4 regions of the Bacillus cereus group sp. BfR-BA-01360 genome follow, and region 1 is predicted to be linked to each of the others. Evidence: riboswitches for the same ligand, from Rfam matches in the RefSeq annotation. Region 1 holds a riboswitch; each other region holds the start of a gene.

Region 1 (8,087 bases):
TCTTAAGCCAAGGTGATGCCCAATTAACATTTGCCTATTTAAAAATGGAGAAAGATGTGAAACAGGAATATCACGAAGTACGACCCGTTTTGTTGAGTCTGGCACCATGACTTTTGCTTTCGACAACGGCTCAATCACTGCTGGGATTTCTACTTTCTTCTCTTCCTGTTTCACAACATGAAGATGACGTTCCTTTTTATTCTGCTTCATTTTTTCTCGCTCTTCTTCTTTTTGTAATCGATTCATAATATCAAGACCTGTCATTGCATCACTTGCATATAATACAAGACCATCATAAGAAGGAGAAATACGATTATCTGTAAATTTTCTTGTTAATGCCGCCCCCCCTACAACAATCGGAATATTAATATTTGCTGCTTTTAAATCTTCTGCAGTTTTAACCATTTGTTGCGCTGATTTTACTAACAGACCAGAAAGCCCAATGATGTCGGGTTTCTTTTCCTTTACTTCTTGAACGATACGATCAGAACGAACATTGATTCCTAAATTAATAATTTCATACCCATTATTTGATAAAATAATGTCAACAAGGTTTTTCCCAATGTCATGTACATCTCCTTTTACAGTCGCTAATAACACTTTCCCTTTTTTAGCGCTATCACTAGATTCCATATGTGGTTCTAAATAGGCAACTGCCGCTTTCATACTTTCAGCGCTTTGCAATACTTCAGCAACGATTAGCTCATTATTATTAAACAATCGACCTACTTCATCCATACCTGCCATAAGCGGACCATTAATAATATCAAGAGGTTTTCTTCCTTCTTTAAGTGCGCAGCTTATATCATCTTGTAACCCTTGCTTCGTCCCTTCTACAATGTAGTTTGCTAGTCGTTCATCGAGCGTTAATGTTTCTTGAACAAGCACATCTTTCTTCTTTGCACTTCTATAAAAGTTCGTAAATTCTTCTAATGTTTCTTTCGATGTTTCAAATAATAATGCATCCGCGAGCTTTTTCTCTTCCTCTGGAATCGAAGCATAGCGCTCTAATTTTTCTGTATTTACAATCGCATAATCTAATCCAGCTTTTGTCGCATGATACAAAAATACAGAGTTTAATACTTCACGCCCAGCTGGCGGTAATCCAAATGATATATTACTGACTCCTAAAATCGTTAAGCATTCTGGTAATGCTTCCTTAATAAGACGAATTCCTTCAATCGTTGCGGCTGCCGAGCCAATATATTCTTCATCACCAGTTCCAACTGGAAAAACAAGCGCATCGAAAATAATATCGGAAGGACGTATCCCATATTTCTTTGTTAATAATTCATAACTCCTTTTTGCAATTTCCAACTTTCTTTCTGCACGAACTGCCATTCCTTCTTCATCGATTGTTCCGACTACAATAGCTGCACCGTATTTTCGAATAAGCGGCGTAACCTGCTCAAATCGTTCTTCTCCATTTTCTAAGTTAATTGAATTAATAACACCTTTTCCTTGTATATATGTCAGAGCCTTCGCCATCACCTTTTCATCTGTAGAGTCAATCATAATGGGTACTTTTAAGACTTTCGTAACTTCCGCTAAGAAGTTTTCCATATCTTCGACTTCATCACGATCCGGATCTGCCATACAAATATCAATAATATGTGCATTTTTCTTCACTTGCGCTCGTGCGATTTCTGCTGCCTCTTCAAAATTCCCTTCCGCTACTAATCGTTTAAACTTTCTGGAGCCAATTACATTCGTTCTTTCCCCAACAAATAATGGTCTCATCGAATCATCATATTGCAATGCCTCTAATCCACTAATTCCATGTCCTGCTCGCTCATCGTACTGACGAGGCTTACAAGATGCTAGCGTCTCCTTTATTGCTCTTATATGTTCTGGTGTTGTGCCACAACAGCCTCCAATAATATTAATCCATCCTTCTTCAGCAAAACTTTTCACCTTCTCAGCAAGTGAAGAGGGCGACTCATGATAATGGCCATCTTCATCAGGAAGACCTGCATTGGGGTAACAAGAAATATAGCATTCTGACAACTCAGAAAGAGACCGAATATGTTCGCGCATAAATTCTGGTCCAGTTGCACAATTTAGGCCAACTGATAATGGATTCATATGTTCCACTGATAAATAAAACGCCTCAATTGTTTGTCCTGCTAAAGTTGTTCCCATCGGCTCAATGGTCCCAGAAATCATAAGAGGCACTGTTTGATGTAACTGTTCAAATGCGTTTTGAATTCCTAAATAGGCTGCTTTTACATTGCGCATATCTTGACTTGTCTCAATAAGCAATAGATCGACACCACCGCGTAGCAATCCCCTTGCTTGCCTTGTATAAGCTTCCATTAGCTCGTCAAACGTTACACCACCAGTGACACTAATCGCCTTTGTTGTTGGTCCCATTGCACCAGCTATATATACTTCTTTCTGACTTTCTTTCACAGCTTGCCTTGCTAAAAGTGCCGCTCTTTCGTTTAACTCTTCATCTAAATGAGACAATTTATAATCACTTAATACAATATTCGTCGCACCGAATGTATTGGTCTCAATGATATCCGCACCCGCATCAATATAAGCCTTATGGATATTCAAAATAAGATCTGGTCTTGTTTTTACTAAATATTCATTGCATCCTTCGTATTCTTCCCCACCGAAATCATCAGCTGTTAAATCGGCTTGTTGAATCATCGTTCCCATTGCACCATCTAATATTAAGATTTCTTGCTGCAATCTTTCTTCAATTCGTCTCATTTGTTACTTCCTCTCTCACTTCTTGTTTTTCCTTTATATATTTCACAAGATGTTCTGTAATCTCATATTTTAAAAATGGCGTAATAAGATAAATGCCATGAAAATATTTCAATGCTTCATCAATTAACTCCTGTGCAATACCGATCCCTTCTTCAATCGCATCCGCTTCTGTTTCATGTTCTCTCATTCTTTCTCGCACTTGATCTGGAAGCGTAATCCCCGGTACTTCAAAATGAAGAAAATCTGCATTCCGCTTGCTTACTAAAGGCATAATTCCAATAAAAATAGGTTGTTCTAAATGTTTCGTTTCTTTGTATACTTCATAAATCAACGCTTTATCATAAATAGGCTGCGTTAAGAAATATTCAGCACCCGCTGCAATTTTTCTTTCCATCCGCTTTACTGCGGCCTTTAAATGTCTTACATGCGGATTAAATGCCCCTCCGACAGAAAACCTTGTTGCCGGACCAATCGATTTCCCTAAAATAGATCGACCATTATTCATCTCCTGAATCATCTTAATAAGCTCAATAGACGATACATCATATACAGAAGTAGCCCCTGGAAAATCCCCAACCCGAGCTGGATCACCTGTTAAAGCGAGTACTTCTTCCATTCCTAGCACTGACAATCCAAGTAGATGCGATTGTAATCCAATTACATTGTGATCTCGGCACGTTAAATGAGTAAGTACTGGTATATCATGCTTCGTTAATAACGCTCCCATCGCCATATTTGAAATGCGCGGTGAAGCTAACGAATTATCAGCCAATGTAATCGCATCAGCACCTGCTCGCTTTAATGCTTTAGCTCCTTCAAAAAAACGCTGTGTATCCAATGTTTTTGGTGGATCTAGTTCAACGACAACTGTCGTTTGTTTTTTCGCTTTCTCTGCAAGAGTACTATGCGCTCTAAAGCGCTCCGAATGCGTATGAATGATTGGCGGCCTTGAAACAACCGTCTTTTCTATAACAGGTACTTGATTGGCAATTGCACGTTTCATTCTTTCAATATGTGCCGGTGTGGTACCACAACAACCTCCTAATAAACGAACCCCCTGTTCAATAAACTTCGGTGTCATCGTCTCGAAGTAAGCCGGACTTCCTTCGTATATATAGCGTCCTTCTATATAATTTGGAAGTCCAGCATTTGGATAAGCAGATAAATAACCGTCTTTCGGAATCGAAATCATTTTTAAAGCTTCCGTCATAGGAAGTGGGCCTAATTGACAATTTAAGCCGACCACATTTGCACCATTATGTATGAGTTGTGCTAATATCTCATTTACATCATTTCCATTTTGGGTCGTACCAGCCTCATGAAGTGCTAATTGTGCCACAATTGGAATATCTGTTTGTTTTCTTAGGACTTTGATAGCATGTATGAGCTCAAATTCATCATAAAATGTTTCAAGCAGTAGCCCATCTACCTCTTCTTCTATTAACGCTCCAGCCTGTTCAAGTAGCATAAATTCTCGCTCTATATTCGTTGTCGTAACGGCACCAATATGTTTCATTCCACCAATCGTTCCTAAAATCGCATTTTGCTCCTTCGCAGCTGCTTTCGCGAGTTTTACTGCTGCTCTATTAATTTGTACAACTTGATTTTCTAAGCCATATGTACGCAATTTCGCCTCATTTGCACCATATGTATTTGTTTGAATCACATCAGCTCCAGCAGCTACATATTGTTTATGAATCGATACAATTAAATCTGGATCTGATATATTTAACTCTTCAAAACTACTTTGTAGTCCATGTGAATGCAGTAATGTACCAATTGCTCCATCACCAATTACAATCCCTTTTGATAACAAATCTAGTAATTTCACTTATCTCCCTCTTTTCTATCAATATAAAAAGTCCCCCTCTTCACCTTAAAGAGGGGGACTTCATCGATCCACCTCTTATCACGCAAAACCAATTGTTTTGCAGGTATTAGCACCGTTTCAAACATATTGTTTGAAGGTTGCCGGGTTTCACAGGGCCTTTCCCTCCACCGCTCTTAATAAGAGTTTGTTCTTACTATTTATGTTATTAAAAGGAAATCTGTTCTCCTTTAACAAAATTTGCTGATTTTCTAATAAACTTAGCATGCAAAAAAAGGAAAGTCAACAAAAAATATAAAAAATAAAAAAATTTCAAAATAAAGTTGCAATTCTTTTATCTTTTGTTGTAAAGTTAAACACATAATAAAATTTCATACAAAGTATTCTTATCTAGAGAGGTAGAGGGACTGGCCCTATGACACCTCAGCAACCATTAACAAACTTGTTAATAAGGTGCTAATTCCAGCAAATTATCAAATAATTTGAGAGATAAGAAGAAGACTCTATTTGAATGAAAGCCTTCTTCTTTGAAGGCTTTTTTTATTTTTCTATTACCATATACTTAAATTTCCATCTCATAAAGGAGGAATGTTGCTATGTCAACAATCGAAACAACATTAGCTCAAATTGGAAACCGTAGTGAAACGGGTACAGGTACGGTAAATCCCCCTGTTTACTTTTCAACAGCCTATCGCCATGAAGGAATTGGAAAATCAACTGGATTTGATTATTCTCGAACTGGTAACCCTACACGCGGTCTTGTAGAACGCGCAATTGCTGATTTAGAAAAAGGTGATCAAGGCTATGCCTGTAGTTCTGGAATGGCGGCCGTTCTTCTTGTGCTTTCTCTATTTCGCTCCGATGATGAACTTATCGTATCTGAAGACTTATACGGAGGAACGTATCGTTTATTTTCTGAACATGAGAAAAAGTGGAATATTCGATGTAGATACATAGATACACAATCGATTGAGCAAATTGAACACGCAATTACTTCTAAGACAAAAGCAATTTTCATCGAAACACCTACCAATCCTTTAATGCAAGTAACTGATATTCAAGCTGTTGCAACCATTGCAAAGCGTCATGGTTTACTGCTTATTGTAGATAATACTTTCTATACACCGTATATACAGCAACCTTTAACTGATGGAGCTGATATCGTTCTACATAGCGCAACAAAATATTTAGGTGGACATAACGACGTATTAAGCGGGCTTGTTGTTGCAAAAGGAAGCGGGCTTTGTGCGGAGCTTGCCCATTACCATAACGCTTCTGGTGCTGTATTGAGTCCTTTCGATTCATGGTTATTAATACGAGGAATGAAAACTTTGGCACTTCGGATGAAGCAACATGAAGAAAATGCAAATAAAATTGTGACCTATTTAAAAGAAGAAGACGGTGTAACAGACGTATTTTATCCAGGTAGAGGGGGCATGATTTCCTTTCGTCTTCGCGATGAAAAATGGATAAATCCTTTCTTACAATCTTTATCTATTATTACATTTGCTGAAAGCTTAGGTGGCGTCGAAAGTCTAATGACATATCCAGCTACACAAACACATGCTGATATTCCAACAGATGTACGAATTGCACGAGGTGTATGCAATCGTCTACTTCGTTTTTCCGTTGGCATTGAACATAGCGATGACTTAATTCAGGACTTACAGCAAGCAATTCAATATGCAAAAGAAGGTGTAAAAATATGAATTACTCTTTAGACACACTGTTACTGCATAACAAGTATAAACATGATGCACAAACCGGTGCTGTTAACGTTCCAATTTACAATACATCAACTTTTCATCAGTTTGATGTAGATTCCTTTGGAAAATACGACTATAGTCGCTCAGGTAACCCTACACGTGAAGCGCTTGAAGATATAATTGCTCTTCTTGAAGGGGGAACAAAAGGATTTGCTTTTGCCTCTGGCATTGCAGCCATTTCTACTGCCTTTCTTCTTCTCTCACAAGGAGACCATGTTCTTATATCAGAAGACGTATACGGTGGCACTTACCGAATTGTAACAGACATTCTATCACGTTATGGGATATCCCATACATTTGTTGATATGACAAACATAGATGATGTAAAGCGAAATATAAAATCAAACACAAAAGTTTTTTATATTGAAACGCCATCTAATCCATTATTAAAAGTAACAGATATTCGCACTGTTTGTACATTAGCGAAATCTGTTGGAGCACTTACTTTCGTAGATAATACATTTTTAACACCATTATTTCAAAAACCGCTGGAGCTTGGAGCTGATGTTGTATTGCATAGCGCAACAAAATTTATCGCAGGGCATAGTGATGTAACAGCTGGATTAGCTATTGTAAAAAATAATAATCTCGCTCAAAAACTCAGCTTTTTACAAAATGCTTTTGGAGCTATATTAAGTCCTCAAGATTGCTCTCTTGTACTTCGTGGGCTGAAAACATTGCATGTACGTCTGGAACATTCAGCAATAAACGCAAGCAAAATCGCCCATTATTTCCAAAATCATAAAAAAATACAACATGTCTATTACCCAGGATTAGAATCTCACTCCGGTTATGAAATACAACGTTCACAAGCAAAATCTGGTGGAGCTGTTTTATCCTTTTCATTACAATCAGAAGATGCATTGCGCCAATTTTTATCTAACATAAAACTACCTGTACTTGCTGTAAGCTTAGGGGCTGTTGAATCCATCCTATCGTATCCTGCTAAAATGTCCCATGCAGCCTTATCGCAAGAAGCTCGCGATGAAAGAGGAATTTCTAATTCTTTACTTCGCTTATCGGTTGGACTAGAAAATGTAGACGATTTAATTACTGATTTTGAAAATGCCCTTTCCTATGTAGAAGAACCTGTAAATTTATAAAAGCTGTTTTTATCATCTTAACAAAAAACCCCACCTCAAACTCATGTAGAGATAGGTGGGGCTTTTAATATAATCCTTAAACTGGAATAAAACCATTCGATTGTCACTCTATTCAAGAAGCCTTATAAATGAGCTTTCTATATTCCACGCCTTCAAAATAATCTATTCAATCCAGCATTTAAATTTCGTTTTTTAAGACATATTTTCTGATTAACATAATAAACTTTCTATACAAAATTATAAAATCCTTTTTTCATATTATTTTAAAAATTCCGTATATCGATTTGAAAGAACAAAAAATTCATGATAAAATTATGTTATAAGTATATCTTTTCCAAATTTTAAAGAAAAAAACATCTGTTGGCAAAAACACACAAATTTATTTCATTTATTTACATCATAGTCTCGTTTCTTACAATTTCTTTACTTTAAAACATTTTTTCTGCAACAACTGTTTCCTTTTCTTTAGTTTTTTGGTATGAATATTATGATATAACAGCTTACACGGAGGTGGAAAAGAACATGTTAGAAACCTTTCAAAAAGAATTAGAACTTTATGAGAGTAATGCAGAATTATTGAAAGTGCTTGCTCATCCTGTTCGCTTATGTATTGTAAAGGGCTTAATTGAAAGAGGCCCAAGTAATGTTTCTACAATGTACACTGGCTTA
Region 2 (8,087 bases), on a different contig from region 1:
CTTTCTGATGCAAGTGAAGTTGAAAAACTATTAACTGCAGAAAAATACGCAGAAATGACAAACCAAGACTAATTTGATTCTAGATAAAAGAGGCAGCCTATGTGCTGTCTTTTTTAATTTTTATAGTACATTGTTATCAAAAGGAATGAGAAACCATATCCCCCTTACATTCTGAACGAGCCGCTTGTGCTTTTCTTTGTAAAAATAAACAGGAAACAAGATGGGAATATCGAATATACTATATACGAAAGTAAGGTTGTTTTATAGTATATGGTGATCGGGTGATGACACATGGTTTATGTAGAAAAGGTCATTATTGTAGAAGGTAAATCAGATAGAAGAAAGATTGAATCTATTATTCGAGAACCGGTGGAAATTGTTTGTACAAATGGTACAATTGGTTTGTCGAAAATGGATGAGCTCATTGATCAGTTTTTTGATAAAGAAGTATATGTGCTAGTGGATGCTGATGATGCAGGAGAAAAGCTTCGCAAGCAATTTCGTAAGGAATTTCCGCAGGCTGAACATATTTATATTGATCGTTCATATCGTGAAGTAGCAACTGCACCGTCTTCACATTTAGCAAATGTATTATGGGGAGCTGACATTGATGTTTATACAGAATATTTACGGTAAGGAATGATGATAGAAGTGATTGACTGGACAGGTGCTGAAGCCACAAATCTAATAGTGAATCAAGAAAAAACAGTGTTATATGTATATACTCCAATGTGTGGTACATGCCAATTGGCGAAAAAAATGTTAACTGTTGTAGAAGCAACGATTGTTGACTTAGAAGTTGGCATGTTAGATTTAAATTATGCTCCGCATTTAGCACGTGAATATGAGATAGAAAGTGTTCCTTGTTTACTCATATTTGAAAATGGAACGTTGAAGAAGAAAATATATGCATTTCATTCAGTTGAATATTTATATAAGGAACTACAGTAGGCGGCAAAAAATTTGCCGCCTCGACACATTTCTTGGGAAATATGTTGAAATGGCAGAGGTAATACAGTATTTGTCGAGCAAAAGGAAGAGGATTGATGCTTAGGGAATGGAAAGGTATTAGTAGAAAGTGATATGAAGGATGTGATGAGAATGAAATTATATTCAATGCTTCAATCATTTGTAACACATGCTAATAAACAATATCATTTAGAACCTCTTTTGCGTCAAGCAGGAAAAGTCATTAGTATTCATTTTGGAGATGAGTGCCATTCCCTCCAAATTTCAAGGGATTATATACAGCTTGTAAAAGGAGATAGGGGAACCGAACAAATCCACTGTTTTAAAGAAGAAGATTTACAACAATTAGTTACAGGGAATGTTCGTTTGCAAAAGCTAATTCATGAAGGTCGTGTACATTATGCGGGGACATATCGCACGATGCTATTATTGGAGTCCATGTTTCATATTTGTAAACCAATGCCAGTGGGCGCTTAATATTCTTAAAATTTTCTTTTTAAGAAATTTTTTGTTGACAGAGTGAATGTATATTGATAAAATTCAAGTCATAAAATATAGATAATTTCATAAATTTTGAATCAGAAGAAAATTAGATCTGATTTCTCTTATCAAGAGAGGTGGAGGGACTGTGCCCTATGAAGCCCGGCAACCGTCAACGATTTTGTTGAAATGGTGCCAATTCCTGCAAAGCAAATGCTTTGAGAGATGAGAGAAAGGATTATGTTGATATACGCATAAAAACCTTTCTGCTCATTGTAAAGCAGAAAGGTTTTTTTGTTGTTTGAATGAGGAGGACATTTAAACAACAGGAAAAATCGATAAGAAATTGAGCAGATGGCGACAGTTCAGTATTCTTACACCAAAAATAAAAAATGTGAGAGTCATTCTGAACGAGCTACTTACGCTTTTTATGAAATCCAGCTTCAGTAGCTAGAATGTTCGGTGGCTTCGCTTCTTTCTACGAGGCAAAAAGGCGCCTCTACGTCAGAAGCTCCATCCCCCTTACATTCTGAACGAGCTACTTACGCTTTTTAATTAAAGGGGTGAACATCATGATTCTATTAGAAAATGTGAAAAAGATATATCAGTCAAAAAACGGTGATGTGATTGCTGTAGATCGGGCCAATTTAAAAATAGAGGAAGGCGAAATTTTTGGGGTTATCGGATATAGCGGTGCAGGTAAGAGTTCGTTAATTCGCTTGTTTAATCAGTTGGAGAAACCAACTTCTGGTCAAATTACAGTTGCTAATCGTTTGATTTCAGCCATTACCGGTAATGAACTTCGAAAGGCAAGACAAGAAATTGGGATGATCTTTCAACATTTCAATTTACTTTGGTCAAGAACTGTTCGTGAGAATATTGCTTTTCCTCTCGAGATTGCTGGTGTGGATAAAAAGGAGCGAAAGAAACGTGTAGATGAGCTTATTCGTCTTGTCGGATTAGAAGGGAGAGGAGATGCTTATCCATCTCAACTGAGCGGTGGACAAAAACAACGCGTCGGGATTGCAAGAGCGTTGGCTAACAATCCGAAAGTACTTTTATGTGATGAAGCAACATCGGCGCTTGATCCGGAAACAACAGATCAAATTTTAGATTTACTACTAGATATTAATAAACGCCTTAACTTAACCATTGTGCTTATTACTCATGAAATGCATGTGATTCAAAAGATTTGTAATCGTGTTGCAGTGATGGAAAAAGGGAAAATTGTAGAGACAGGTTCTGTACTAGAGGTATTTCGTAATCCGCAGCAAGAGATTACAAAGCGATTTGTTCAGCAATTAACAGATTCTGAAGATACGAATGAAACGATTGAAAACTTATTAGAGAAATACCCAGATGGTAAAGTCATTCGTTTGCAATTTATTGGAGATTCTGTAGAGCGCCCAGTGTTACAAGGGTTAATGAGGAGAGAGGATGTAGAAGTTAGCGTGCTTCAAGGAAATATCGCGCAGACAAATAATGGAGCATACGGAAGCTTAATTGTTCATTTAAATGGTGAAGAAGCAGCCATTCAGCAGGCAATAGCAGGAATCCATCAAGAGAAAGTAGAGCTGGAGGTGGTTGCACATGGATAAATTGCTCACAAATGTCGATTGGAATCAAATGCTAGAAGCAACAGGAGAAACATTATACATGACGGCAATCGCAGCAATTGCCACATTTATTTTAGGACTTATGTTAGGATTACTGCTCTTTATGACAGCGAAGGATAATTTGTGGGAAAACAAAGTGATTCATACAGGAATCGGGGCATTCGTAAATATTTTTAGATCAATCCCGTTCATCATTTTAATCATTCTACTTATTCCGTTTACAAAGATTCTTCTTGGAACAATTCTTGGAGCAAGTGCAGCATTGCCTGCTTTGATTATTGGAGCGGCCCCATTTTATGCGAGAATGGTTGAAATCGCGCTTCGTGAAATTGATAAAGGTGTGATTGAAGCTTCAAAGGCAATGGGAGCGAAAACAAGCACAATTATTTGGAAAGTATTAATTCCAGAATCTTTGCCAGCACTTGTATCTGGTATTACCGTAACGACAATTGCACTTGTTGGTTATACAGCAATGGCAGGCGTTGTTGGCGCTGGCGGACTCGGTACACTAGCATATTTAGAAGGGTTCCAGCGGGGAAACAACGATGTGACAATTGTTGCGACAATTTGTGTATTGCTGGTTGTGTTTTTCATTCAATTTATTGGAGATTTTGCGACAACTCGGATTGATAAACGATAAATCGATTAAAAATTAGGAAGGATGTTAACAACATGAAAAAATTATTACTTTCAGCACTTATTACGACATCAATTTTTGGATTAACAGCTTGCGGTGGGAAAAGTGAAGATAAGCTTGTTGTCGGTGCTTCTAATGTACCGCACGCTGAGATTTTAGAGAAGGCAAAACCATTGCTTGAGAAAAAGGGCGTTGTGTTAAAAATTGAAAAATTTCAGGACTATGTATTACCGAATAAATCATTAGCAGATAAAGAATTAGATGCAAACTATTTCCAGCATATTCCGTATTTAGAGAAAGAAATAAAGGATAAAGGGTATAAGTTTGAAATAGCAGGCAAAATTCATTTAGAACCGATTGGAGTATACTCTCAAAAATATAAAAGCTTAAAAGAGCTTCCAGATGGAGCGACAGTAATTATGAGTAACTCTGTGGCTGATCATGGCCGCGGATTAGCAATCTTACAAAAAGAGGGCATTTTAAAAATTAAAGATGGTGTAGATCCTGTGAAAGCAACAACAAAAGATATTGCGGAAAATCCAAAGAACTTGAAGTTTAAAACAGATATCGAACCAGGTCTATTGCCACAAGTGTATAACAACAAGGAAGGCGATGCGGTTTTAATTAACTCAAACTATGCAATTGATGCAAAATTAGATCCAGGAAAAGATGCAATTGCGATTGAAAGTAATGATTCTCCATATACAAACGTAGTGGCAGTTCGTAAAGGGGATAAAGATAAAAAAGAGATTAAAGCGCTTGTAGAAGTATTGCATTCGAAAGAAATTGAAGATTTCATCAAGAAAGAATATAAAGGGGCGGTTGTTCCTGTAAAAGAATAATGGCAGGAAAAAAGGCTGAGAAATTCTCAGTCTTTTTTCTTTATATATATAAGAAGAAAGGTGTATCATAATAGAATGTGAGGGAAAATCTATACACATTTGTGAAAAAATTATTACTTTTTTTCAGCGTTTGCGATATCATTTTATTTGATATAAAATTAGAATGAGAATAAAATGAGAATGTGAATGTTTTAGGAATTTTTAAAATGTATATAGAGGATTATTGGAGGTATTGAGATGGCTGGTTCTACATTAACGGTTAAAGACTTACATGTATCAATCGATGGCAAAGAAATTTTAAAAGGTGTAAACCTGGAAGTAAAAGGTGGAGAAATCCACGCAATTATGGGACCTAACGGAACGGGTAAATCAACTTTATCTTCTGCAATTATGGGTCACCCAAAATATGAAGTAACAGAAGGAAGCATCATCATCGACGGTGAAGATGTACTAGAAATGGAAGTAGATGAGCGTGCACAAGCAGGTCTATTCCTAGCAATGCAATATCCAAGCGAAATTAGCGGAGTAACAAACGCTGACTTCTTACGTTCAGCAATTAATGCACGCCGCGAGGAAGGCGATGAAATTTCTCTTATGAAATTTATCCGCAAACTAGATAAAAACATGGAATTTCTAGAAATGGATCCAGAAATGGCACAACGTTACTTAAATGAAGGTTTCTCTGGCGGTGAGAAAAAACGTAACGAAATTCTTCAATTAATGATGATTGAGCCAAAAATTGCAATCTTAGATGAAATCGACTCTGGTCTTGATATCGATGCATTAAAAGTTGTATCTAAAGGTATTAACGCAATGCGCGGTGAAGAGTTTGGTTGCTTAATGATTACGCATTACCAACGTTTATTAAACTACATTACTCCAGATTTCGTTCACGTTATGATGAACGGTCGTATTGTAAAATCTGGTGGTCCTGAGCTTGCTCAACGTCTAGAAGCTGAAGGTTATGACTGGATCAAAAAAGAATTAGGTATTGAAGACGAAACAGCAGAGCAAGAAGCGTAAGAGAGGAGCATAAATATGACAATCGGTACATTACCTTTCGATCAAGAAACAATCCGTCAGCGCGCAAGCGAAGTAAACGAAGCTGCTTGGTTGACTGAGTTCCGCTTACAAGCTCTTGCACAAGCAACTGAACTTCCAATGCCAACGCCTGATAAAACAAAAATCGATAAATGGGACTTTATCGGAAAAGGCACTACTCTTAAGCAAGAGTCTGTAAGTTCTTTAGCGGAACTTCCAGAAGCAGTGAAAAACTTAATTGATGAAAATAATAACGTACTAGTCGGACGCACTGGCACAAAAGCATTTGTTTCTTTAGCGGACGAAGCAAAAGAAAAAGGTGTTATTTTCACAGATATTGTAACGGCTGCAACTGAGCATGCTGAATTAGTACAAAAGTACTTAATGAAAGATGGCGTGAAAGTGGATGAGCATCGTTTAACAGCACTTCACGCAGCATTAATCAATGGCGGGGCATTTGTATATGTTCCAAAAAACGTTGTACTTGAAACACCACTTCAAGCGGTATTCTTAGTAGATGGCGAAGAAGCAAACTTATATAACCATGTATTATTCGTAGCTGATGAAAACAGTTCTGCAACTTACGTGGAAAACTATGTAGCAGATGAAAATGTTACTGGTATTGCAAATATCGTAGCAGAAGTAATCGTAGAACAAGGTGCACAGGTGAAATTTGGTGCAGTGGATCTATTAGCGAAAGGTGTAACAACGTATGTAAATCGTCGCGGTGTTGTAGGACGTGATGCTCGTATTGAATGGGCATTAGGTCTTATGAACGACGGTGATACAATTTCAGAGAACGTAACGAACTTAATGGGTGACGGATCATTTGCTGATACAAAAACAGTAACAATCGGTCGCGGCAATCAAACACAAAACTTTACAACAAAAGTTGTTCATTTTGGTAAACACTCTGAAGGTTATATTTTAAAACACGGTGTACAAAAAGATAGCGCAACTTCTATCTTTAACGGAATTGGTAAGATTGAACACGGTGCATCTAAATCAAATGCACAACAATCTTCTCGCGTTCTTATGTTAAGTGAAAAAGCACGCGGTGATGCAAATCCAATTCTTCTAATTGATGAAGATGATGTAATGGCAGGTCACGCAGCTTCTGTTGGCCGCGTAGATCCAGTACAACTATACTACTTAATGAGTCGTGGTATTCCGAAGAAAGAAGCGGAACGCTTAGTCATCCATGGATTCTTAGCACCTGTAGTAAATGAGCTTCCAATTGAAGGAGTAAAAACACAGCTTGTTGAGGTAATTGAAAGGAAAGTTCGCTAATGAATATTCATGAAATACGCAAACAGTTTCCAATTCTTGATCAAAAAGTGAACGGCAAACAACTTGTTTATTTCGATAGTGCAGCAACTTCTCAAAAACCAATTCAAGTGATTGAAACGTTAGAACGTTATTATAAAGAATATAATTCTAACGTGCATCGCGGTGTTCATACGCTCGGTACAAAAGCTACCGATGCGTATGAAGGTGCACGTGAGAAAGTTCGCAAGTTTATTAATGCGAAATCAATGGAAGAAATTATTTTCACACGCGGAACGACAACTGCATTAAATACAGTAGCAGCAAGTTATGGCCGTGAAAATGTAAAAGAAGGCGATGAAATTGTTATCTCTTACATGGAGCACCATAGTAACATTATTCCGTGGCAACAAGTTGCAAAGAAAACAGGGGCAACGTTAAAATATCTTCCGCTTCAGCCAGATGGAACAATCTCTATTGAAGATGCCCGTCAAACCATTACACCAAATACGAAAATTGTTTCTATCATGTATGTATCAAACGTACTTGGAACGATTAACCCTGTAAAAGAAATTGCAGAAATCGCTCATCAAAACGGTGCCATTATGGTCGTTGACGGTGCACAAAGTACACCTCATATGAAAGTAGATGTACAAGATTTAAACTGCGATTTCTATGCGTTATCCGCTCATAAAATGTGCGGGCCTACAGGTATCGGTGTATTATACGGTAAGAAGGAATTGCTAGAAAATATGGAGCCAATTGAATTTGGCGGTGAAATGATTGATTTTGTAGATTTACAAGATTCTACATGGAAAGAGCTTCCGTGGAAGTTTGAAGCCGGTACACCGATTATCGGTAATGCAATCGGACTTGGAGCAGCAATTGATTTCCTAGAAGAAATCGGTCTTGATAATATTGAAAAGCATGAACATGAATTAGCGCAGTACGCTTTAGAAAGACTATCGGAAGTAGATGGCGTTACAATTTATGGTCCAAAGCATCGCGCTGGTCTTGTTACATTTAATATTGATGAAGTACATCCACACGATGTTGCGACAGTACTAGATGTAGAAGGCATTGCGGTTCGCGCAGGACATCACTGTGCACAACCGCTTATGAAGTGGCTAAAAGCTTCTTCTACAGCACGTGCAAGCTTCTATTTATATAATACAAAAGAAGAAATTGATACATTTGTTGAAGCGCTAACGAAAACAAAGGAGTATTTCACAAATG
Region 3 (8,087 bases), on a different contig from region 1:
GATATAGTGAGAAAGTATGTTTGGAGAGAAGGAAGGAGACGATTTTATGAATACAACTCAGCAAACTCCTTCATTAACGGAAACGATGAAAGAGTGGCATCAAGCGTTAGCTTATGAAATTAAACATTGGAAAACGATAGGTGGAAGTAATATTTCTATCATAAATGGTCGTTTTTTATATACAGATTATGAAAATACAGTTTACGTATTTCAGCTTATTTCGGAGGTCAGCTTACCTGAAGGTTCACCTATTCGAATTGAGTTCGACGGCGAGGAAGCGACCGGGGAAGTATTATCAGCACATGGGTTAGAAATAGAATTGAAATTAAATGATTATATTCAAGGTGAAATTAGAGAAGCTGTTTTATACAGTGAACCGTGGCAACTGTTAGAACAACTTCAGGAGCGATTAAAAGAAGCGAGAAAAGAAAAGCAGAAGCGTCAACGTATAAGACGTTTATTAGATGGAACGAACACGCCGAAGCATATTGAAAAAATGAAAAATCCGAAAAATGAATTAGCGTATCGAGCGTTTTACAATGCGACAACATACGTTTGGGGACCACCTGGAACAGGAAAGTCGTATAATTTATCACGGATTATTTCTGCTCATTATCAAAAAGGAAAATCGGTTCTTGTATTAGCGCATAGTAATGCGGCAGTGGACGTGTTAATGAGTGAAGTTACGAAGCAAATTGAGAAGAAAAATAAATGGACGCCAGGAGAAATTGTTCGTTATGGTTTTAGCCAACATGAACATATACGTAATCACGAGACATTACTTGCTTCAAGACTTGTAGAAACGACAAATGGTTCATGGGGGGAAGAAAGACTTTATTTAGAAGAGATGCGCCAAGATTTGCGCGAAAAAATACTATCTTATAAAGCGACTGCTTCTGATAAGAAACGCATGCAAGAAATTGAAAGTGATCTTCGAAAACAGAGAGCGAAAATGAAAGAAGTAGAAAGAGAGTATATTGAAAATGCACAAGTAATTGGTGCAACATTATCAAAATGCGCAATTGATGCGCTGATTTATGAACGTACATTTGATCTAGTTATAGTAGATGAAGTCAGTATGGCGTATGTTCCGCAAATTGCTTTAGCAGCTGCACTTGGAAAACGAATTGTCATCTGCGGAGATTTCTTGCAGTTGCCGCCAATCGCAATGGCGAACCATGAACTTGTTCGAAAATGGCTTTGTGAAGATATATTTTATCATGTGGGAATTGTAGAATCTGTCAATCAATCTGAAGCGCATCCGAATGTATATATGTTGCAGGAACAAAGACGGATGCATGCGGATATCGCGAAATTTACAAATTCATTTATATATAAAAATAGAGTCTATGATCATCCGTCTGTTTCAAAGCGTAAAGAACTAGCAAAGTTACAACCGTTCGCAAACGAGGCAACTGTTTTATTTGATACGAGCCTAATGGGGGCTTATTCTTTAAAAGATGCTGCTTCCGGATCGCGTTTTAATATGATGTCTGGCTTAGTGGCGATACAAATGATTTTAATTGGAGTATTAGATGGTGTTCAATCAATTGGTGTTGTGACGCCGTACCGAGCGCAATCTCGCTTTTTATCAACAGGTATAAGAGAGATGTTGCAAAAAACGAAATATCGGAATGTACCAGTTTTAGCAGCAACGGTTCATAAATTTCAAGGTTCTGAAAGGGATATGATAATATTTGATACGGTTGATAGTTACCCGCAAGAGCGCCCTGGTGTGCTATTTTTTGATCACAAAAATCATCGCCTTGTGAATGTGGCCGTAACAAGGGCGAGAGGGAAGTTCATTCAGCTGTCAGATTGTCAATATATGCGTAAAAATCTTTCAAGAAAACAAGCATTATCACAGTTAACCGCTCATATAGAGCGCCACGGAAATGTGTATGATCGCACAACATCACGTCAAATATGGGAGCGGAAAATTACGAAGCGCTTACGTTGGTTTATGGAAATGAATCTAGAGGAACCAAAAGGGGTACTAAAAGATATTTTGACGGCAAAACGAAAAATTGTTTTATCGTTGCCAAGTACAAGGAAAATTGATAAGAGAGTATGGCAAGCGTTAATGCGTACGAATGCACAAGTAACGATTTATAGTGATGGTTCTATTCCGCTAAAAAATGTAAGAGTACAAAGACAAAATAAATCGTTCCCGTTTTTAGTCATTGATGATGAAATCTTTTGGGCAGGAGCTCCGTTAACATCGCAAATGATGTTTGAAGGGAGTCCGGAATTTCCGTATATATGTGCAAGACTGGAAGCACCAGAAACAATTGGTGTATTAACAGGATTTTTAGATATTCGGTAAAATCAGATAGGAATTCCTTGACATTTACTCGGAATAACAATAGAATAAAAATAATTTAATATAATTTTGTGAAAATTCTTATCTCGAGAGGTGGAGGGACTGGCCCTATGAAGCCTCGGCAGCGGATTCTTTATGAATACTGTGCCAATTCCAGCAAGTAATAGACTTGAAAGATAAGAAAGAAGCGTAGTTTGAATGTATATGCGAAAGCCTCTTTCTATCTTTTAGGAAAGAGGCTTTTTTACGTGTAAATAAAAGGGGGAGTAAAGGAAATGGGAATAACAAAAGTAACATCACATCGTAACATCATTCAAGAGAGTATTGAAAAACATAAAGAAAAGTATATTCAAACAAGTCATGCTATTCATGCGAATCCTGAAATCGGTAATCAAGAATTCTTCGCATCTCGAACGTTAAGTTTACTACTCGGCAGCGCGGGATTTCAATTGCAACACAATATCGCTGGACATGAAACAGGATTTATTGCAAGAAAAAGTTCAGGAAAAGCAGGGCCTACCATCGCTTTTTTAGCAGAGTATGATGCATTGCCTGGACTAGGTCATGCTTGTGGTCATAATTTAATTGGAACAATTAGCGTGGCGGCGGCGATTGCTTTATCAGAAACGCTTGAAGAGATTGGCGGTGAGATTGTTGTGTTTGGCACGCCAGCGGAAGAAGGGGGACCAAATGGAAGTGCAAAAGCTAGCTATGTGAAAGCGGGATTATTTCATCATGTTGATGCGGCGCTTATGATTCATCCTAGTGGGAAAACAGCAACAACAAGTCCGTCTCTTGCGGTAGATCCACTTGATTTTCACTTTTACGGGAAATCAGCGCATGCAGCAGCTTCACCGGAGGAAGGGATTAATGCATTAGATGCCATCATTCAATTGTACAATGGCATTAATGCACTTCGCCAGCAGCTACCTACGGATGTGAAAATTCACGGTGTGATTACAGAAGGAGGAAAGGCTCCAAATATTATTCCAGATTATGCGGTGGCTCGTTTCTTTATTCGTGCAGCAACGCGGAAAAGATGTACAGAAGTGACGGAAAAGGTGAAAAATATTGCACAAGGAGCGGCATTAGCTACCGGGACAACAGTAAAAATAGATCCATTTCAAAATGAAATTGATGAGTTGCTTATAACAAAAACATTGAATGAAGTAGTTGCTGAAGAATTAGAATCGCTTGGAGAAAACGTGCATCGAAAAGAAAGATTTGGTATTGGCTCAACAGATGCAGGGAACGTCAGTCAAGTTGTTCCAACCATCCATCCATATATTAAAATTGGCCCAGACGATTTAATCGCTCATACAAATGAGTTTAGAGAAGCAGCTCGTTCTGAATTGGGAGATAAGGCGCTCATTACAGCTGCGAAAGCGCTCGCTTATACAGCATATCGTTTAATGACGGAAGAAGGAACGCTTGAGCAGGTGAAAGAAGAATTTAAAGAAGTGAAGAGAAATCAATAAAAGAACGGGAAAGAAGTTTGAAGGCATCTTTAAACTTCTTTCTTCTTTTGTAAAATATGAAATCAGCACAAAAGGAATCGAGTAGATTCATGAGAAAAAGAGAAAGAGTACGTACAGCGGGATTGTGTTGCTTATCATCCGAAGTTAAATGTTTTTTACGAAAAGCACGGATATAAATATCGAAAAAGGGTGAAAAAATAACTTTTCATTTAAAAGTATTTCTTATCATTCATTCTCTTATATCCTTTCAGTTGTTATTCAAAATATTACAGTAAAAAAGGAATATAAAATGTTTATGCAGAATATTTAGAAAACTAGGAGGTGTAAGAGAAATGGGGCAAATGGAATTAGAAAACAAAGTCTTAAAAGCTGGTGTAGGGAAAGGAATTATTGTTCGTTTTATTTTTGCTAGTTTTGTGGGAGTATTTATGTTTTTTGTGCCTGTAACAATGAATGGTACTTCATCTATTATGATTGACCATATTGTATCATGGATTCGATCAGCCGCTTCATTAGCTGTACCGTACTACGCTTTCGGTGTAATGGTAATTGGTGCGATTTATCCTTTTTACACGAAGAAATGGAAGGCATCATTTGTGGATATTTGTTTTTCTTTTTTGAAAGTGATTGGAGTTGTATTTGGGGCATTATATTGTTTGAAAGTCGGACCAACTTGGTTTTTTGCGCCGGATGTAGGCCCATTTTTGTATGAGAAGTTAGTTATATCAGTAAGTTTACTTGTTCCAATCGGTTCGGCATTTTTAGCACTATTAGTAGGATATGGCTTACTTGAATTCATCGGTACGTTTTGCCGACCAATTATGAGGCCATTATGGAAGACACCAGGGCGCTCTGCGATTGATGCGGTTGCTTCTTTTGTCGGAAGCTATTCGCTCGCTCTTCTCATTACGAATCGTGTTTTTAAAGAAGGAAAGTATACGATAAAGGAAGCGGCGATTATCGCAACTGGTTTTTCAACTGTATCTGCCACATTTATGATCATCATTGCAAAAACATTAAATATTATGTACATATGGAATTTATATTTTTGGACCACGCTTATCGTAACATTTATTGTAACCGCTATCACAGTCAGAATCCCACCACTTCGAACAAAACCAGATACATATATTACAAAAGAAGGATTTCCAGAGCCGATTTATAAGGAAAGGATGTTCGCACGCGCTTGGGAAGATGCGCTGGAAGTTTCGAAATCAGCACCGAGTCTACTGAAAAATATTGCAATCAATTTAAAAGATGGGTTCATTATGACAATGGGAATTTTACCATCTATTATGTCTGTTGGATTAATCGGAATCTTATTAGCAAAATATACACCAGTGTTTGATTGGATTAGCTATATATTTTATCCATTTATGTTATTGATGCAAGTTCCAGAAGCTGATTTGGCGGCGAAATCAGCTTCTGTTGGAATCGCTGAAATGTTTTTGCCATCTTTGCTCGTAACGAGTGCACCGCTCGTCACGAAATTTGTTATCGCAGTGGTCTCGGTATCTTCTATTCTCTTTTTCTCAGCTTCAATTCCTTGTATTTTATCTACAGATATTCCATTAAAGGTTTCTGAACTTATCATTTTATACGTAGAAAGAACAATTTTAACTGTACTCATTATTACGCCAATTGCCTATATATTGTTGTAACGAAAGGCTCACCAAAAGTGGGCCTTTTGAAAGTATTTGAAGGGAGTTTTACATATTTTCGCTATTTTAGGAAAGTCCAACTGCTAAGAGTTAACTATCAGTGAGGAGGAAGGAAAGCTTCATTGATTAAAGTTTCTCTTATTGCATACGCCTTTGAAGAACTGAAAAGGCTACGCCGTACAGATTAAGACAAATGCACGAAATACAAAAGCGCAGCGTGCTATTAAAGAGGGAATATTATGAAATGAAAGATAGCTATCAAATGGCTATGTAAGAGATGCGGTTGTATATAGTATCATTGTGAGGGAATGCCGCTTATAAAAGAACAGCTTCATCAAAAATTACATGCATATCAATAATGATACAAAAGTATATACGCCATAAAGGCAGAATGTATACCTTTTTTCTTACAAAATGGTATCTTCTTTTAGATACTTTTGTTTCATCATTCCCTTCTATAGAAAAATTCGTTACAATGGAGTAGTATGAAATACAATTTGTAAGTGTTTGATATGTAAAATGCTCCATAAATAAGAATGAATAAACAATCCTCTATTTGAATGAAAACCCTTTACTGCACATAGGCTAAAAAGTGCCTTCTTTCAAATAAATTCAAATGAAATAATTTACATATATTTTTTAGAAGTATGGATGATGCGCGGAGGCTAGTACAAATGGAACAAAAGAAGAAAAGTAAAAAAAGAAGAGTGTTACAAGTATTCTTGCTTATGATTAGCTCTATGATTCTCTTTGTAAGTTATGCAGCTTACGATATTTGGAGCTATCGATTTAAAACAGATAAGGTGGATACAGATGCTGCTGTTGTACTTGGAGCAGCTGCTTGGAACGGAAAACCATCTCCTGTATTTCGTGAACGAATTAACCATGCGATCTCCTTGTATCAGAACGGTAATATTAAAAAAATTATTTTTACAGGTGGAACAAAATTTGAAGCGGAACTGGAAGAAGCTCGTACTGCGAAAGCGTACGCATTGAAACGTAATGTAAAAGACGAAGATATTTTAATTGAAACAAAGTCACGTTTTACAGAAGATAATTTAAAAAATGCAAAACAGGTTGGTATGGAGCATGGATTGCAAACATACACGATTGTAAGTGACCCTCTTCATATGAAGCGAGCGATGCAAATTGCCAAGCATATAGGGATGGATGCATACGCGTCCCCGACACCTACGTCAGCATATAAGTCGCTAGATACAGAGATTCCTTTCTTTTTTAAAGAATTATGCTCCTATATTGGTTACATGACTTCTTTACCGATACGTGCATTAAAAGGAGAGTAGTATGAGAGAATTTCCTATCTTTTGATGGGAAGTTTTCTTATCGCTTTAAAACATTGTATTTTTATCGGAATAATGTAACAATGATTGTGGGATTTCATATAGTAGTTGAGAGAATGACAGTATGGAACTTTTATCCCGCTATTTTAGGGCAGCCCGATTGGTGAGGGCTCATAATCAGTGGGGGATGAAGAAAACCCCCACTGATTAAAGTTTCACTTTATGAATAGTATACGGTAGAAAGAGAAACGATTTTTTGATTATTTACATATAAGAAAAAGAAGAAAGAGTATACTTTCGCCAACGAATAGAAATTTTCGTTTCAATAACTCGAAATAAAGGGGATAGTAAGATGACAATTTCATTTGTAGAAACAGAAGAACAATCTTTATGGATTGAAAAGATACAGAAGTTTCTTCCAAAGTTTCAGGAAAGGGAGTGTGAACTTCGTGAATTAGGCTCTTTTCCGTTTGAGAATATAAACGAGTTAAAAGATATCGGTTATACAACTTTAACGCTTCCGAAAGACTGCGGGGGACAAGAGATTTCGCTCTATGATTTTGTTTTATATCAAGAGAAAATTGCAGAAGGAGATGGAGCGACTGCTTTATCAATTGGATGGCATCTTGGTATCGTGAAAGAACTTACGGAAAATCAATCTTGGAAGCCGGATATGTTCGCATGGTTTTGTGAGGAAGTGAAGAAAGGTGCCCTTTTTAATCGAGCCGCGACAGAACGAAAGACAGGAAGCCCGACACGTGGCGGGCGACCAGAAACGTTAGCGGTGAAAAAGGGTGAAAAGTGGATTATAAACGGAAGAAAGACATTTACAACGATGGCGCCAATGCTTGATTATTTCATTATTTCTGCAAGTATTGAAGGACGGGAGGAGATTGGAGAGTTTGTCGTTCCAAGAGCACAAAAAGGTGTTTCCATTGAAGAAACATGGGATAGTGTTGCGATGCGGGGAACAGCGAGTCATGATCTCGTATTGCGAAATGTAGAAATTTCTGATAAATATTTTACGGATATAAAAGGATCGCAATCAAAACCAAAAGGAGTGGGATGGTTACTTCATATACCGGCATGTTATTTAGGAATTGCACAAGCTGCTCGGAACTATGCGCTCCGGTTTGCTGAATCGTATCAACCGAATAGTTTAAAGCATCCAATCAGCTCACTGCCCAATATTAGAAGATTAGTAGGAGAGTTAGAACTTGAATTGATGCAAGCTCGTATGTTTCTATATCAAATAGCAAAAAAGTATGATGAAGTTGATGATAAGCAGTCCTTACAAGCAGAATTAGCAGCGGCGAAATATATT
Region 4 (8,087 bases), on a different contig from region 1:
TGTATCTGTACGTGTATCAGACACAGTAATTACTTTACAACGCACTTCTTTTGGCGCTTGTTTTTTATGTTCTACTACACTCATGCTCATTCTCCTCTTTTAACAAACTCTATTTTATTTTATCATACCCGATTCAATCCCTTGCTTATATGAAGCACATCACACTTTCATCATTATGTAGTGACGACACAAAATAATATGTTACAATATTAGTATATAAATCCATAAAGAGGAATCTTATTGTTTCTTCCACCACATATCATCTCTACGACTCACTCAATCACAATTACTATTTTTCACATTCTATAAATCGAACCGTATTTTCACAATGAGGAGGATATACATGGGACTCTATCAAAAACTTACAACAACATTTCTTCTTTTGTTTGCTGCTTCCATAAGTGCAGGATTTGCGTTAAAAGATGCTGTACCTCATGCAACGATTGGCGGAATTAGTTTTGCCACGTTTTTTTTACTATGCAGTGCATTTTGCGCTGGAAAAGCGCGTCAAAAGAGAAGATGATTGCAAATATTCCGCAGTAAGCCAATACTTTGTAAGTCTTGCAAAAAAGAAATCAAATCTTATGAAAAATCATGGATTCATATGCCTACCCCTAGTAGCGGGATGACAAATATAAAAAATATATTGAACTGAATGGACAAATATATTGTAATGCTTGCGCTGAGGTATGTACGAAACAAAATAATGAGATGAAATAGGAGGTATTTCCAAATTGTTTGAATCTAACCGAATTCGCTTACGAAAGTTATCAGAAGACGATATTCCGACTTATCATCTTTGGCGTAACGATCCTGAAGTTATGCAAACAACTAGCCCTATACTTGATACATATTCATTCGAAGAGACCGAAGCATTTTGCAAACAAATCATACACGCAGCTAATTCCAAAAGTTATATCATCGAATTGAAAAATGACAACCTCCCAATAGGAATTACCTCTCTCATTCAGATTGATTCCTATAACCAGAACGCAGAATGTATCATCGATATTGGGCAGAAAGATTACTGGGGACAAGGATATGGTAAAGAAGCATTAACTCTATTATTAAACTACGCTTTTCGAGAATTAAACTTACATCGCGTTTCTCTACGAGTATTTTCGTTTAACGATAAGGCAATACATCTTTATAAGAAACTTGGCTTTCAACATGAAGGGACTTGTAAAGAAGCGATATTTCGAAATGGGGCATGGCATGATATTGAACTTTTTGCACTATTACAGCCTAACTATAAATAAAAAAGGTTTTGCGCGAAAGCGCAAAACCTTTTTTATTATATTATAGACCAGCTTGCTCTTTTAAGTCAGCTGCTTTGTCTGTACGCTCCCAAGGAAGATCTACATCAGTACGTCCAAAGTGGCCGTAAGCTGCTGTTTGTTTGTAAATTGGGCGACGTAGGTCTAACATTTTAATAATGCCAGCTGGGCGAAGATCGAAGTTGTTACGAACTAATTCTACTAGTACCTCTTCAGATACTTTCCCAGTTCCAAATGTATCAACTGAAATTGATACTGGCTTCGCTACACCAATTGCATACGCAAGCTGTACTTCTGCTTTTTCAGCAAGACCAGCTGCTACAATATTTTTCGCAACATAACGTGCTGCATACGCTGCAGAACGGTCAACTTTTGTTGCATCCTTACCAGAGAATGCACCACCGCCGTGACGAGCATATCCACCATAAGTATCAACGATAATTTTACGTCCCGTTAATCCAGCATCCCCTTGTGGCCCACCAATTACGAAACGACCAGTTGGGTTAATAAAGAATTTTGTTTCTTCGTCCATTAATTCTGCTGGCACAACAGCTTTAATTACATGCTCTTTTAAGTCGCGATCGATTTGTTCCCATGTAATTTCCGGATGATGTTGAGTAGAAATTACAATTGTGTCGACACGTACTGGTTTACCATTTTCATCATACTCAACTGTAACTTGCGTTTTACCGTCTGGACGTAAATATTCTAATGTTTCATCTTTACGAACTTCCGTTAAACGACGAGCTAATTTGTGAGCAAGTGAGATTGGAAGTGGCATTAATTCTTTCGTTTCATTACATGCGAAACCAAACATTAAACCTTGGTCTCCTGCACCAATCGCTTCAATCTCAGCATCAGTCATTTGACCTTCACGTGCTTCTAACGCTCGGTCAACACCCATAGCGATGTCAGCAGATTGTTCATCGATAGATGTTAAAACTGCACAAGTTTCTGCATCGAATCCATATTTTGCACGAGTATACCCAATGCCTTGTATTGTTTCACGAACGATTTTTGGAATATCTACATACGTAGAAGTTGTAATTTCCCCCGCTACCAATACTAAACCAGTTGTTACTGTTGTTTCACAAGCTACACGTGCATTTGCGTCTTTTGATAAGATCGCATCTAAAATTGAATCAGAAATTTGGTCACAAATTTTATCTGGATGTCCTTCAGTTACAGACTCAGATGTGAACAGATGACGTTGTTTTGTCATGTGGTAAACCTCCCTACAGTAATTGTATATATTGTACGGAACTCATCCTTAACTTGCCACAAATTGCGACATTCATTTATTCTCCCACACAAGTATAAAGAAAAACCTTTCCCATTATATAGAGGAAAGGTTTGGTTTGCTACTTGCATACTGCTTTTTGCCCTTCGCTCTTATCGTTCGAGACCATTCGCCTCGCACAGGTTTTAGCACCTATTCACTTGTTTTTACCAGTACAAGTGAGGTTGCTGGGCTTCATCGGGCCTGTCCCTCCGCCAGCTCGGGATAAGAGAGTATCCGTCCCAACCTATACTAAAGAAATGCTATTCATTTGTCAATTAATATTCATTTATTCCTACAAGTTTTTCACGCTAAAATATAAATAAGAAAATTATACATTCACACAAACAAAAATAAATAAATAGTATACATTATTTATATAATTGTGTTATACTTTTGATGGGGATTACGAGAAATATTTCATAAAATGAAAAGGATGGTATATAAACTATGAGTACTGTGAATGTCCAAATTGGATTACATGAATTACTGAACGGAAGCAATGCACAGATTCAACTAAGCGTTCCGCAGTTAGTGGAAAAAGTACTGATGAGAAATGAAGGAAAACTAACTTCTACCGGTGCTGTTTCTGCTTCAACAGGAAAATATACAGGACGTTCTCCTAAAGATAAATTTATCGTGAAAGAACCATCGGTTGCAAATAAAATCGCTTGGGGACCTGTAAATCAACCGATTTCTGAAGAGCGTTTTAATAAATTATATACAAAAGTATTAGAGTACTTAAAGGAAAAAGAAGAACTATTTGTATTTAAAGGATTTGCTGGCGCTGATCGTAACTACCGTCTGCCAATTCAAGTTGTAAACGAATATGCATGGCATAATTTATTCGTTCATCAATTATTTATTCGTCCAACTGAAGAGGAATTAGCAAATCATAATGCACCATTCACAATTGTTTCTGCACCAAACTTTAAAGCAGATCCAGCAGTTGATGGCACAAACTCTGAAGCATTCATTATTGTTTCATTCGAAAAACGCATTGTGCTAATTGGTGGTACTGAATACGCTGGAGAAATGAAGAAATCTATTTTCTCTATTATGAACTTCTTACTTCCTGAACAAGATATTCTTTCTATGCACTGCTCTGCTAACGTAGGGGAAGAAGGCGACGTAGCATTATTCTTCGGCTTATCTGGAACAGGTAAAACAACTTTATCAGCTGACCCACATCGAAAATTAATCGGTGATGATGAACATGGATGGTCTGATAATGGCGTATTCAATATTGAAGGCGGTTGCTACGCAAAATGCATTAATCTTTCTCATGAAAAAGAACCACAAATCTTTGATGCTATTAAATTCGGATCCGTATTAGAAAATGTTATAGTTGATGATAAAACACGCATTGCAGACTATAGCGATACAGCGTTAACAGAAAATACACGTGCTGCATATCCAATAGATGCGATTGACAATATCGTTCTACCAAGTGTTGCAGGACACCCAAATACCATTATTTTCTTAACTGCTGATGCATCTGGTGTATTACCACCAATCAGTAAGTTATCAAAAGAACAAGCTATGTATCATTTCTTAAGCGGTTACACTAGTAAACTAGCAGGGACTGAACGTGGTGTTACATCTCCACAAGCTACATTCTCTACTTGCTTCGGTTCACCATTCTTACCGCTTGATGCATCAAGATATGCAGAAATGCTTGGTGAAAAAATTGAAAAGCACGATGCAAAAGTATTCTTAGTAAATACTGGTTGGACTGGCGGCGAATACGGCGTTGGGAAGCGCATGAATTTAGCTTATACTCGAGCAATGGTTCAAGCTGCATTAAACGGTGAACTGGATAAAGTAGAAACCGTAAAACATGATATCTTCGGTCTAGATGTTCCACTTCATGTGCCAGGTGTACCTGATGAAGTATTAATGCCTGAACAAACATGGGCTGATCAAGCTGCTTATAAGCAAAAAGCAATTGAACTTGCTAATCAATTTAAAGAAAACTTCAAGAAATTCGATAATGTCTCAAAAGATATTATCAACCTTGGCGGTCCAACTGCTTAAGAATGACTCTTACCCATATGAATAAGTATGTTGTAAATCAAAATAAAGCTACGCGTACTCACCGACAAAACCCAATGCGACTTTATCGGTTATACACATACTTACAATAAAAAAGAAGCTTACGATAAAAAACGTAAGCTTCTTTCTTTATATAAAATCCTACCTTCAAAAACCAAACAGAGTGTCTCACTTCTTTTGAAGAAGGAACGTTTTATACTTATAATCTATTTCTGCTCATCTTTCATGCTGTAATACCCTAAATTAATGACAATTAAGATGTAACCACCCATAATCCCAACAGCAAACGCCCACATTACCATATGATGTTCGATTTCATACATAATAATTGCACCCAGTATCGCTGCTGCAAATCGATTAAACATTCCAAGGGACGGTGCCTTTGTTTTTTTTACAATGCTATCCCCAAGCTTTTCAATGCGTCTGCCTAAAATCCAAACACAATACATACTAACTAGTAGACCGATTCCCACACCTAAAAAATGTGCAGAAAATGGAGTCATTGCCCATCCTAGTAGCATAATACCTAGCAAATAATACATTTGAATTTTAAACGCCCTTAATGACATACGAATCATACTATGCTCCTTTACTGTTATTCATTTCTATCTACATACCATCACATTTTATTTGTTATATTTACAAAAATCATATAAACACTGCGTTTATGTTATTAAAATACTTTTACAAAATAACATTATACAAGATTTTTACTGCCTATCCTAAAGATTTTTTGACGTTTTTGCAAACATTTTTCTGTCCATTTCCCAAAAAATTGATATCAATCTATAAACATATGGATATGATGTAGTAAGCACATAAATAAAGGGGGCGTCTGATGATTTATTTTTTATTGGCTCTTATTCATTTCATTGTTCCAGCACTTATTGGCCTTTCTTTATATTGGTACACAAAAAAGCACAGTATCTTCTATGCTGTTCTCGGTGTCCTTCTTCCCGGCATCATTCTCATCACATTATTTCGTATACCGTTTCTTAATTTAATCCCTCTTATTACTGCTATTCTTTTTCTCATATTTCTTCCCAAAATAAAAAAATAGGAAAACAGATCACGATTGATCTGTTTTCCTATTTTGATATATGTTCTGATATGATTGCCTGTGATGCTCGCTCTTCAAATTTCACAAACCATAATCCGAAAAAAATAATACATCCACCAATGATTTGCTGCATAGAAATATGCTCTTTTGCCCATAACGCTGCAAATAACACTGCTACAAGTGGAGTAATATACATATACACCATCGTATGGGATGCTCCGATTTTTTGAACCCCTATATACCACATTACCAAACCAAATACTGTTACAAAGAAAATAGAATATAAGAGCGCAAACCATGTCATTCCTTTTTCAATTTGAAATGGTAATAAAAAGACATGCCATCCACTCAGTAGACAAAGTGGAATCGCCCCAACAACCGCTGACCAAGCAGTGACACGTAGTGCTGTATATTTTTTTATAAGTGGTCCCGCTAATACTGGATAAAGCCCCCAACATATTGAAGTAATAACCCCAATCCCATTTCCATAGAACGAGCTGGCAAATGAATGGCCCGCTCGTAACACAAGTACTGTGCCTGCACAAGCGATAATAGAACCGATGAATTTTCGAATAGAAAAATTCTCTTGTTTCAGCGAAATTGTAAATAGTGTTGTAAAAATAGGTGAAATAGAAATGAGTAAAGAAGCATTTGTTGCAGATGTATATTTTACAGTTTCCATAAATAATGTTTGATATAGTATAATGCCAACAACACTGACAATAATGAGCCTCGGTATATCTCTTCTCTCTATATAGAGCGACTTTTCAATATAAAACGTAAGTAATAATAACAGCGGTGCTGCTGCCATCATCCGAAGTGCTGTAAATTCAATCGCTGTAAATTCTAATAGCCCGTATTTCGCAATCGTATAATTGATGCCCCATATAACCACAACGCTAAAAATTAATACTTCAATTCCCCATCTCCTCATTCTTATCTCCCCCATAAGAATAATTATACAGAAATTTCAATCCATTTTGCGTTTTTATTATCTAAAAAACTCCATAAAAAAGGAGCATATTTTTGCTCCTCCTTCATTCATTACACTCGAATATGAAGTTTCATATTTGGATTATAAAATTGACTCGGACTCTTTAATTGAAAATACTCACCCGATTCATGCAAATCGACAATCAATTTATCATCCATAAATACAAGCTTTGTACGATCTGCGATAAATTTTAATTTATTTGACGCAACGTCTACATCACGTTCCTCTTTTTCAGATACAGCTACTAAATCAATAATTCCACTCATTACACAGCCGCACCCTTCGTTATCATAAAATAACTTCATAAATTTCGTCTCGTTTGGAATCGTATCCATAATTTTTTTATAAGCTGTATCTGTTACAGTTACATACATATTTATCCGTCCCATCTTTATATATTTTTACATTCTTTTATCTGGCTATTGATCCCGCTTTTTTAGGGCAGTGAGATGATCTATAAAAACCTTGTCTTTTTATTCATTCTCTCTTTTACTAAAAAAGGCAAGGTTTTTATCTAACCCATTCTATACTCAAATACACTTAAAAAATCAATTATTACTGATTTACAGAAATTCCTATTTCATAAAAATCTCGCTCTTGCAAAATAGGGGATACATACACAATAGATTTTACAGTTATATTTAACGGTACAGTTGTAATAATAAAGTCTACATCCATTCCTTCAATATCTCCTTGTAACACCCTTTTATTTTTCCCTTCTATAAACTCTAGTTGATCACCATACCGTTTATTAATACAGCTTTTCATATACTGTTCCCAGCTTTTTCCTTCCCCTGTAAGAAGTAACACTTTTTTTCTATTTTTATTAGGGAGTTTTCCTATTGCTGCAATCCTCATAGTTACTTTTGCAACTTCTTCGTCCGGAATATCTGTTAGTTTCAATTGTTTTCCCCATTTTATATACGCCTTTTTTACTAAATCAAACGTTTCTTTATAGTTTTTCTTTATATATGCACACGTATCTTTTTCTGGAGCTTTTATTCTAGGAAGGAATTTTAATATATAAAATGTATTTCTACAATACTCAATCATTCCATATACAAAATCTTCATGACTAGCTAAATCCATTTGTAATTCTTGCTCCAACATATCAATGAAATTCTTTATATAAACATAAGCCTGTATTTTCCCTTCTGTATAAAGCGTTAATTCTTCTCTTTTGGAATTTGTTTCATTTTCACTTACATAACTCGATAATTTAATAATGATAATTAACAACACTTGTTCTTCAATATGTAAAGGTCTATTTCCATCTTTCTTTATAATGTGCTCCCCTTCAAATATTTTTTTGTAATATAAAGATTCAAGTGTATTTTTAATAACCCATTCACTAAATTGTACTTTATATCCTTGATTCATTCGCTTAAAAAGAATTGCCAGAATAAAGACTAATCTTCTTCG

The links. Region 1 has a riboswitch for S-adenosylmethionine ahead of MR056_RS13665 (bifunctional homocysteine S-methyltransferase/methylenetetrahydrofolate reductase). Riboswitches for the same ligand answer to the same signal wherever they lie in the genome.
Positions count from the first base shown of each region.
Region 2: another riboswitch for S-adenosylmethionine. It lies ahead of MR056_RS15620 (methionine ABC transporter ATP-binding protein); the one in region 1 lies ahead of MR056_RS13665 (bifunctional homocysteine S-methyltransferase/methylenetetrahydrofolate reductase).
Region 3: another riboswitch for S-adenosylmethionine. It lies ahead of MR056_RS14355 (M20 family metallopeptidase); the one in region 1 lies ahead of MR056_RS13665 (bifunctional homocysteine S-methyltransferase/methylenetetrahydrofolate reductase).
Region 4: another riboswitch for S-adenosylmethionine. It lies ahead of metK (methionine adenosyltransferase); the one in region 1 lies ahead of MR056_RS13665 (bifunctional homocysteine S-methyltransferase/methylenetetrahydrofolate reductase).

Region 1 is NZ_JAKUFV010000014.1:3,368-11,454, forward strand. It holds gene metH (methionine synthase) at 1-2,721, opposite strand, end outside; gene MR056_RS13665 (bifunctional homocysteine S-methyltransferase/methylenetetrahydrofolate reductase) at 2,708-4,552, opposite strand; SAM riboswitch class I at 4,625-4,735, opposite strand; SAM riboswitch class I at 4,933-5,045, shown strand; gene MR056_RS13670 (methionine biosynthesis PLP-dependent protein) at 5,146-6,258, shown strand; gene metC (cystathionine beta-lyase) at 6,255-7,418, shown strand; gene MR056_RS13680 (ArsR/SmtB family transcription factor) at 7,941-8,087, shown strand, end outside.
Region 2 is NZ_JAKUFV010000018.1:5,555-13,641, forward strand. It holds gene gcvH (glycine cleavage system protein GcvH) at 1-72, shown strand, start outside; gene MR056_RS15605 (toprim domain-containing protein) at 292-636, shown strand; gene MR056_RS15610 (thioredoxin family protein) at 643-951, shown strand; gene MR056_RS15615 (hypothetical protein) at 1,102-1,446, shown strand; SAM riboswitch class I at 1,572-1,681, shown strand; gene MR056_RS15620 (methionine ABC transporter ATP-binding protein) at 2,022-3,047, shown strand; gene MR056_RS15625 (methionine ABC transporter permease) at 3,040-3,705, shown strand; gene metQ (methionine ABC transporter substrate-binding lipoprotein MetQ) at 3,738-4,544, shown strand; gene sufC (Fe-S cluster assembly ATPase SufC) at 4,782-5,567, shown strand; gene sufD (Fe-S cluster assembly protein SufD) at 5,583-6,875, shown strand; gene sufS (cysteine desulfurase SufS) at 6,875-8,087, shown strand, end outside; gene sufU (Fe-S cluster assembly sulfur transfer protein SufU) at 8,085-8,087, shown strand, end outside.
Region 3 is NZ_JAKUFV010000015.1:25,909-33,995, forward strand. It holds gene MR056_RS14350 (AAA domain-containing protein) at 17-2,326, shown strand; SAM riboswitch class I at 2,402-2,506, shown strand; gene MR056_RS14355 (M20 family metallopeptidase) at 2,599-3,801, shown strand; gene MR056_RS14360 (YjiH family protein) at 4,134-5,462, shown strand; gene MR056_RS14365 (YdcF family protein) at 6,137-6,766, shown strand; gene MR056_RS14370 (acyl-CoA dehydrogenase family protein) at 7,116-8,087, shown strand, end outside.
Region 4 is NZ_JAKUFV010000009.1:73,918-82,004, reverse strand. It holds gene MR056_RS10835 (MogA/MoaB family molybdenum cofactor biosynthesis protein) at 1-84, opposite strand, end outside; gene MR056_RS10830 (hypothetical protein) at 344-523, shown strand; partial or broken gene MR056_RS10825 (hypothetical protein) at 530-720, shown strand; gene MR056_RS10820 (GNAT family N-acetyltransferase) at 735-1,259, shown strand; gene metK (methionine adenosyltransferase) at 1,300-2,499, opposite strand; SAM riboswitch class I at 2,667-2,788, opposite strand; gene pckA (phosphoenolpyruvate carboxykinase (ATP)) at 3,007-4,593, shown strand; gene MR056_RS10805 (ATP synthase subunit I) at 4,818-5,189, opposite strand; gene MR056_RS10800 (hypothetical protein) at 5,450-5,671, shown strand; gene MR056_RS10795 (DMT family transporter) at 5,700-6,605, opposite strand; gene MR056_RS10790 (iron-sulfur cluster biosynthesis family protein) at 6,716-7,039, opposite strand; gene MR056_RS10785 (BglG family transcription antiterminator) at 7,221-8,087, opposite strand, start outside.